Regions from separate parts of the Peribacillus sedimenti genome, predicted to be linked through region 3. Evidence: riboswitches for the same ligand, from Rfam matches in the RefSeq annotation. Region 3 holds a riboswitch; each other region holds the start of a gene.
What was found. A riboswitch is a leader RNA that binds a small molecule or an ion and turns the genes downstream of it on or off. The one in region 3 is predicted to bind S-adenosylmethionine.
Positions count from the first base shown of each region.

Region 1: it holds a riboswitch for S-adenosylmethionine, as region 3 does, so the genes downstream of both, V1500_RS21770 (methionine ABC transporter ATP-binding protein) here and V1500_RS01255 (alpha/beta hydrolase) in region 3, are expected to answer to the same signal.
Region 2: it holds a riboswitch for S-adenosylmethionine, as region 3 does, so the genes downstream of both, V1500_RS08345 (DUF2292 domain-containing protein) here and V1500_RS01255 (alpha/beta hydrolase) in region 3, are expected to answer to the same signal.
Region 4: it holds a riboswitch for S-adenosylmethionine, as region 3 does, so the genes downstream of both, V1500_RS05130 (homoserine dehydrogenase) here and V1500_RS01255 (alpha/beta hydrolase) in region 3, are expected to answer to the same signal.

Region 1 is NZ_CP143547.1:4,425,652-4,427,854, forward strand. It holds gene V1500_RS21765 (methionine ABC transporter permease) at 1-151, opposite strand, end outside; gene V1500_RS21770 (methionine ABC transporter ATP-binding protein) at 144-1,178, opposite strand; SAM riboswitch class I at 1,481-1,588, opposite strand; gene V1500_RS21775 (O-acetylhomoserine aminocarboxypropyltransferase/cysteine synthase family protein) at 1,728-2,203, opposite strand, start outside.
Region 2 is NZ_CP143547.1:1,687,534-1,689,736, forward strand. It holds gene V1500_RS08340 (ABC transporter ATP-binding protein) at 1-601, shown strand, start outside; SAM riboswitch class I at 816-920, shown strand; gene V1500_RS08345 (DUF2292 domain-containing protein) at 1,041-1,220, shown strand; gene V1500_RS08350 (hypothetical protein) at 1,899-2,203, opposite strand, start outside.
Region 3 is NZ_CP143547.1:225,125-227,327, reverse strand. It holds SAM riboswitch class I at 98-198, opposite strand; SAM riboswitch class I at 284-387, opposite strand; SAM riboswitch class I at 566-665, shown strand; gene V1500_RS01255 (alpha/beta hydrolase) at 861-1,610, shown strand; gene V1500_RS01250 (CsbD family protein) at 1,695-1,859, shown strand; gene V1500_RS01245 (hypothetical protein) at 2,070-2,203, shown strand, end outside.
Region 4 is NZ_CP143547.1:1,005,039-1,007,241, reverse strand. It holds gene V1500_RS05130 (homoserine dehydrogenase) at 70-1,305, opposite strand; SAM riboswitch class I at 1,425-1,535, opposite strand; gene V1500_RS05125 (ABC transporter ATP-binding protein) at 1,652-2,203, opposite strand, start outside.

The DNA of each region.
Region 1 (2,203 bases), 910 kb from region 3:
ACTGCCCTTTGGAAGTCAGGAAAAGCAATAAGCCTAATAAGATGCCAAGAAAGAAGGTGGCAATGAGCGAAACCCCGCTCATATATAAAGTTTGGCGTGTAGCCTCCCAAAGATCCGGCCAGACGACATTGGGAAATAGTTCACTAATCATGTGACATCACCTCCACGCCTACCTCTTGCTGCTTGATGAATTCAATCGCGCGGACTATTTCTTCCTCACTGCCGTTTATGTGCACAAATAAAGTACCATAAGAACCATTTTGGGTTTTAGAAATTTTCCCCTGGACAATGTTCACTTCCAGGTTATAGTTGCGGACCAACTTGGTAATCAGCGGATTTTCCGCACTATCCCCGACAAAGGTCAGTTGAACTACCTTGCCTTCCGGATATTGATGCAGCAGGTGCTCAATTGTTTCCTTTGTTTCTTCCGGTTCTGTGACCTGCTGAACGAATCGTTTTGTGATCGGCGCCTTCGGATTGCGGAATACATCCAGGACAGGCCCAAGTTCAACAATCCTTCCGTTTTCCATAACGGCAACACGATGGCATATTTTACGAATAACATGCATTTCGTGAGTGATCAAAACAATGGTCAAACCTAGACGCTTATTTATATCAACAAGCAGTTCCAATATTGAGTCCGTTGTCTGCGGGTCCAAAGCTGATGTTGCTTCATCACAAAGAAGAACCTTAGGATTATTGGCCAGAGCCCTGGCAATCCCTACTCTTTGTTTTTGCCCCCCGCTGAGCTGGGATGGGTATGCATTGCTCCGTCCTTCGAGCCCGACAAGGGATATAAGTTCTTTCACTCTCGCATCTCGCTCTTTCTTTGGAACACCGGCTATTTCCAATGGAAAGGCAATATTTTCATGCACTGTCCTGGACCAGAGGATATTAAAATGTTGAAAAATCATGCTGATTTCCTGGCGGGCCTTTCTGAGGCTGGGACCCTTAATTTTAGAAATCTCTTTCCCGGCAACCATCACTGTCCCCTCTGTCGGTGTCTCCAGGCCATTCAGCATACGGATCAGCGTACTTTTTCCCGCGCCGCTGTATCCGATGATACCGAAAATCTCGCCCTGATTGATTTCCAGATTGACATCTTTTACTGCAGTGATTTCTTCACCGCGGGCAGCTCCCGACCGGAATATTTTGCTGATCTTTGAAAGAGTTATCATTGTCACTCACCTCTCTTTTCCCAATGAGACCTATGAACTTAGCATTCCAGCAAGGAGGATTTCTCTTTTTAATATTTATAAAACCAAGTTAGTTTATTAATGTTTTCACTGAGTTTTATAATTAAATCTGTACCCTTGCCTTGTTTTTAACTAACCATTTTTCGGAATAAAATGATACACACGAGCAGGGTATCACTTTATTCTCCAGGAAGATCTCTATGTACCGGACTTCCTAATCTACTAAATAAAAATGCCTTTCTGCGAGAGCAGAAAGGCATTATATGTTGATTCAGCAGGCCTTTCTCTCATCTTCCAAAGCTGCGCTTTGTGTGAATTGGCACCTTTTCAAGGTTTACCTTGCCGGTTGCCGGGCTTCATAGGGCACATCCCTCCACCTCTCTCGATAAGAGCAAATATTTATATTTAAAAATAATTAATTAATGTTTAGTTCAAAAAGCTCATTTTCTATCACGAAAGTGATTGTATCATGGGAAAAGAAGGAGTGTCAATGAATAAAATTAATGTCCAATTATTCCCGACTTTTCGGCTTTAGCGTACTTTTACTCCTGCTATCGATACCTTTCCGGACGCATTTTCAATTGCCTGCTCCAAATCATCGATCAAATCCTCCACATTCTCTATTCCAACTGACAGACGCACTAATTCTTCAGTAACCCCTGACTTTGCTAAATCTTCTGCCCCTAGCTGCTGGTGAGTGGTGCTTGCAGGATGAATAATCAGGCTTTTAGCATCTCCGACGTTCGCAACATGTGACCACAGCTTGACTGCATTTATCAATTTGGCACCCGCTTCCCTGCCGCCTGATATTCCAAATGTGACCACCGCTCCTGCACCCTTCGGCAAGTATTTGTCTGCTAATCCCTTATCAGGATGATCTGCATTTCCCGGATAAGAAATCCAATTCACAGCCGGGTGAGCTTCCAAGTACTCGACCACTTTTTTGGTATTGGCAATATGCTCTTTCATTCTTACATGCAATGTCTCCAAACCCAGTGTAAACTGGA
Region 2 (2,203 bases), 1.5 Mb from region 3:
TATGAGTAAAGAAATGCAGATTCAAAAAGTGAGAGATTTGCTGGAAGTAGTGGGTTTGAATAAGAATCATTTAAATCGCTATCCACATGAGTTCAGTGGCGGCCAGCGCCAGCGCATTGGAATTGCCCGAGCTTTAGCTTTGAATCCTAAGCTGATTATTGCTGATGAGCCGGTAGCAGCCCTGGATGTATCCATTCAGGCACAAGTATTAAATTTGTTAAAGGACCTCCAGCGGGAATTTAATTTGACATATATTTTCATTGCACATGATTTAAGTGTTGTACAGTATATCAGTGACAGAATCGCGGTAATGTATTTAGGGAAAATAGTTGAAATTGCAGATGCGCAGGACTTATATGACAACCCACAGCATCCCTATACAAAGGCCCTGTTGTCTGCGATTCCTATTCCTGATCCTACAATCAAGCGAGAACGGATCCTGTTAAAAGGAGACTTGCCAAGTCCTTTAAACCCGCCTTCAGGCTGCAGGTTCCATACCAGGTGTCCGTTTGTTCAAGATATATGCAGGCAGCAGGAACCCGTCCTTCGATATGCAGGGAATAAAGTGTCCCAGCAGGCAGCATGCCATTTTGCAGAGTAAGCTGAGGAGTTGAATGCCATCAATGACATATCGCACGCGGTTGATTTTACTGTAAAAACATAGGCTTGCAACATCCCCTTGCAAATAGGGGATTTTTTACTGCTCGTATTCAAGTCCATAAAGAAACCTGGCCAAAAAGTCACAATATTTAAATAAAGTGTTGACAACATAAGTATTCCGATATAAATTGTAGTATATAACTTTTAGAAATATTTTCTTATCCAGAGAGGTGGAGGGACTGGCCCGGAGAAGCCTCGGCAGCAGACGAGCATTGGTACTGTGCCAATTCCAGCAAGCTTTAGGGCTTGGGAGATAAGACGAGTAGAGTATACTGAACTGTTGCTTGAACCTCTTCTTATAGTTGGGAAGGGTTTTTTTCTTCCATAGTCTGTAAACAAAAATTCCAAATTTCTTAAACGGAAGCATGTGGGAGGATAACATGAAACGCATTGATGAACAAAAGATCAATCAAATAATCTCCAGTCTGCAAAACATTGAGTATGGGTCAGTATTAATCACTGTACATGCAGGAGAGATCACCCAGATTGATACAACTGAAAAAATCAGATATCAGTTAGTGAAAGATCCATCCACCGATTCACAAGTGAAAAGACGATAGAATCATTAAAGAGTTGCCAAGGCAGAAAACTCGCCCCTGTAATTATGCATTTGCGTAGTTGCAGGGGCGTTTTTTTATTTTTTATATCATTGTTGAGATACTGAAGCAGCAACTCAGCATTAGTACATTTATGATTTTCTACTAGAACTTGGACTCACATTGTGAAGCAAATGGTTGAAATTTTCGAATCAAATACAACCCGATAATACGGAGGGTTTTGGCCAACTATTCAAAACTAACCTTAGACAGGTCAACTTGGAGACCCTTCGAATAATAGCCGTATAACGCATCTTGCAGGGATTTTCAAGGTCATATTTATTAAGAAAGCATATAATCATAGAGAATGAGTTTGTCTTGTGAAGATGACTAAAAATAAAAACTTGTGATCTTCATGGCAAGTTTTAAACCTGGCCATATTACATTTGCTGATATGGCCTTACTGTTTTTTACATAATGTATTCTGCATTTAGGTAGGTTAGTGTTGATTTATCTCTGAGTATTACGTCCATCTTCTGGCCTGGATGGACTTTTCCAGTTTCATCCTTAGGTGGGTTAGGGCAAGACATGCTTCAATCAGAAATAAGACAATGACAAAATATTTCCCTGCTGAAATGATGTGTTTCTGCAGCCATAGGACCCCATCATGTCTACCGAGAAAACCCCTATAGATCGGGAGCTTTATGGTAAAGGCCAGGAACATGCCGAGCGTAAATTCCGTGCCCACTGAGAAGGGTGGTAAGTGAATATCCCTCTCATCCAGCCGTAAGACTTGATACGTTTATAAGCTCTTATCCCCACGAAAATTTCCACTATCATAAGAACCGACAAAGCTAGGAACCAGACAAATGCTATAAGATCTCCCAACTTTGGTGAACTTGTAACCATGGCAAGACCCGTTATAGAAATGGCCCCATGAATGATCGTATTTGTATTGGGCCAATCATGGAGCAGCCTGTTAATTTTTTTTGTCCTAATGGAGGCTA
Region 3 (2,203 bases):
ATGCTGCATTTCAATATGTATTAATCTTTATATGAAGTACAAAAAACCCTCTTCCTGAAGTGTCAAGAAGAGGGTTATACAAGTAAAAATAAGCCCCTTCTTATCTTCCAGGCAAGGCTGCCTGCTGGAATTGGCACGGTACATATGTCCGCTGCCGAAGCTTCATCGGGCCAGTCCCTCAGCTTCTCTGGATAAGAAATATAAAACTCTATGAAATTATTCCAATCAAAAAACCTCTCCCAGAAAAGAAGAGGCCACATTCGTATCAATCGATTGTTTTCTCCTCTTATCTCCCAAGCACTGCTTGTTGGAGTTAGCACAGTATCCAATAGGGATCTGCTGCTGAGGTATCATCGGGCCAATTCCCTCCACCTCTCTTGATAAGAAGCTTTCGTTTTTCAATTGATTCCTACTTTACTGATAGTTCGCAAATTTGTCAACGGTTTTTATGATTTGAAATTTTTTACTTTTTAAAGATTGACATTATTCAAAACACGCGATAATATTAAAACCAAGTAATTTTATTGGATTAATAACATATCAGTTGAAATATATAAAAATCTATATTTTATTAAGAGTGAACGAGAGATCTGGCTTAATGACTTCACAGCAACCTGCCCTGTAAGGTGCTCCTACCAGCAAAGCTTTGCTTTGGTTGATAAGAAATGTAAAAACTTTCTTTGCAGCCAGGCAAGAAAGTTTTTTTTGATTCCCGGACGTTTCTATATGTACGACTGCCTGAGTGTATTAAACGTACCCAGTCATTTACTATCAAACTAGCTGCTTTGGTCTTACCAGTAAATTTTTTTGAGACTCTCAGTATAAAACTGGCATTTTCTTAACTTGAAAGGAGAATTAATATGACAACAGTTATTTCTGGAGCAGAAGCTTTTTTTATCTCTGGTAATAAGATAGGAATCCTTCTTTGCCACGGCTTTAATGGAACACCACAGAGTGTTGAATACTTAGGAAAACAATTTGCAAATGCTGGCTTTACTGTCTATGCACCCAGATTAAGAGGGCATGGTACAAACGCGGCAGATATGGAAAATTTTAATCACAAAGACTGGATTGAAGATTTGGAGACTGCTTTTCTTCAGTTGAAAAAGACGTGCCATAAGATATTTGTCGTGGGTCAATCCATGGGTGGGGCTTTGGCCCTTGACCTCGCCGGAAAATATATGATAGATGGGATTGTTTGCATTAACGCGGCATTGCGCGTCCCTGATCTAGAACCATATAAAGGCTTGGGTGCACCACGTTTTATTGCCGATGAAACGCCTGATATCAATGATTCTACCGCACAGGAAATTACCTATTCAAAAGTTCCTTTAACTGCTGTTCATTCGCTTCTTTCTTTAATGGAACACGCAAAAAAAGGATTGAAAAAAGTGTCATGCCCAGTGCAGTTATTTGTTTCACCCGAAGACCACGTAGTACCCGCTCAATGTTCATACGAAATTTATCATATGATTTCATCCACTGTGAAACAGATTATGCCGTTACATCGTTCGTTCCATGTAGCATCACTGGATTTTGACAAGGATTTGATTGCAGCCGCTTCTATTAATTTCGTGAAAGAACGCAGCACCGGCAGCCTTGCATCTTAATGCCGTTCCTGAGACTACTATCATTGTTTACTCTGACCCTCTCTGGGGAATAGAAGAATAGACTAAATGATAGGAGGAAGTAAAATGAGCGATTTATCAGATAGAGTAAAAAGTACAGTAAATAAAGTAAAAGGTGAGGCAAAGGATCAAGTAGGAAACGCTAAGAATGATACTGGGCTTCAGGCAGAAGGAAAGGCAGATAAGCTTAAGGGTAAATTCCAGGAAGGAATGAGCAAGCTTAAGGATTAGTACGGTAGGTTGATATACCCAGCCTATTTTTAGCCACTTTACCCAAGTAACGATGTTATAGGATGCCATATTTGATTTTAGGCCAGAGACTGCCAATACGGCAGTCCTTTTCTATTCCGTTTAGATTTTTTTTCCTGTTTTTGCAAATGTGTATAACTATCTGAAACTTTCTCCCTCTTTGATCGTCATATATAACAGGAGGGTAATAATTTGAAACTTTTTTTGCTCATTCCTAACGCCATGGTCCATCTGCTTATCGTAGGATTATTCTTTTTTATTATTTCTAATGCTGAAGTGCTTGTTATTATTAATAAGTATGATGTATGGATGAGCGTCTTGCTTGC
Region 4 (2,203 bases), 780 kb from region 3:
ACAAAAACCCTGCTGACGGCCAATCTTCAGCAAGGTCTTTTGATTTTACCCGGACATAAAGCCAAATTGTTAAACTAAGGCAGCTGTCTTCTGTGTTGCGGATAATGATATTTTTGCGGGATATTTGCTGACAAGTTTTTCGTGTTGAAAATCACTCCTCTTTCCTGAATATAAAACTGCGAACGACCCACTTCCGCCTGTTGATGAATGCACGGTTCCTGCTTCCTCCAGGTCATTCACAATCCTGTTTTTTTCGGAGTCGGCCACGTTCCTGAAGAAAAACACATTAGTTTCGTCCTGCTCCTTATGTATATCAGCAAACTTTTCTGGGTATGTTTTGAGTCTTTTAAAATGTTTTGTCAGAAACAAGGACATAAAATCTTCAACGATGGCACTTGCTGTCGGCTTAGCGCCAGCACCCGCACCGATAAGCGTCAGGTATCCTAATAAATCATTCTTGATGACGACTCCATTGTTTACCTGTTCCACATTGTAAAGTGGGTGACTGGAGTCGATAAAGACCGGAGATATAGTTACCTTCAGTGTATCGCGTATGGTAACCAGATGCTTCACACGCAGGCCAAGTTGTTCGGCAGCCCTTATCTCTTCCTTTTTAATATTCTTTATTCCCTGAACATTGACATGGTCCCAATCGGGCTGTTGTCCGTAAAGCTCTTCACATATTATCATCGCCTTATAAAAGGCATCGCGTCCTTCAATATCATTTGCTGGATCCTGTTCAGCAAACCCTTTCTCCCGGGCAATGGATAATGCCTCTTCGAAAGTATGTCCGTCAACTCTCATTGAAGTTAAAATGAAGTTGGATGTTCCATTCAGTATCGCTTCAATCCGCTCTACTTTATTTACAACCAGCAACTCACGGAGCGTCCGTAAAATAGGAATTCCTCCTCCGACACTCGCTTCATAGACGAATCGGACTGCATTGTCTTCCGCAATGGCTTTAAGTCTTGTGCCATGCTTAGCAATACAGTCTTTGTTTGCTGATATCACATGGCAGCCTTGTCTCAGCGCGTATTCGATATATTGCAGTGCAGGTTCAATGCCTCCGATGGCTTCTATAATGACATCGGGTTTTTTCAATGACAAAAGTTCCTTAAAATCCTTGGAGACAAATATATTCTGATCCAGGCCCCTGTCCTTGCTTTTATCTTTGATGAGAATGCCTGATATTTCAATCTTTCGTCCTAATATCTGTTCCAAATCATCCTTTCGCTCTTTTAATGCTTCAAATGTTCCAAATCCAACCGTTCCTAAACCTAGCAATGCTACCTTCAACGGAGTCAATTGTCCTTCCCCTTTCGCAATGTGCAAAATTTTTTTTGCAAAGAAAAGAGAATCCAGCCATTCGGCAAACTAAAAGCCGCTCTATCATGCAGATAGAGCGGCTTTTAGTTCATTTCCGTCTCTTATCTTGCAAAGTCTTCCTCTGCAGGACTTAGCACCTTTTCAAGCATAAACTGCTCGAAGGTTGCCGGGCTTCACAGGGCCATTCCCTCCACCGCTCTTGATAAGAACTATTCAATTATCCTGATAGTCAAATAATACATTATATTATAACAAACTGAATCAAATATAACAAACGAAAATTCAGAATTGTTTCATACATTCCTTCTATTTCCGGAATGACAGGTTAACCTGCCATTCCTTTTTGCTGTCCTTGCTGAAGCTGATACATTTGATAGTATTTTCCTCTATTAGACATCAACTCTTCATGGGATCCTCTTTCTACAATCTTGCCCCTGTCGAGCACTAGAATTTGATCGGCATTTTTAATGGTGGAAAGCCGATGAGCGATGATAAATGTAGTCCTTCCTTTCTTAAGTACATCCATCGCCTCTTGGATGATGGCTTCTGTTTCTGTATCAATACTTGATGTTGCTTCATCGAGAATCAAAATCGCAGGATTAAAAGCCAATGCCCGTGCAAAGGAAATCAATTGGCGCTGTCCTGAAGAGAGTGTACTTCCCTTTTCAATAACCGGCGCATCCAGTCCTCCCTCCAAATGGCTTAATACTTTATCCGCCCCGACATCCCGCAATGCCTTCTCGATCGTTTCCCGAGTTATTTTTGGATGCCCCAGGCTGACATTTGATGCAATTGTGCCAGTGAATAAGTATGGATCCTGCAGCACAATTCCCATATGCTCCCTTAATGTCTGATGAGGAATTTCCTTAATATCCAC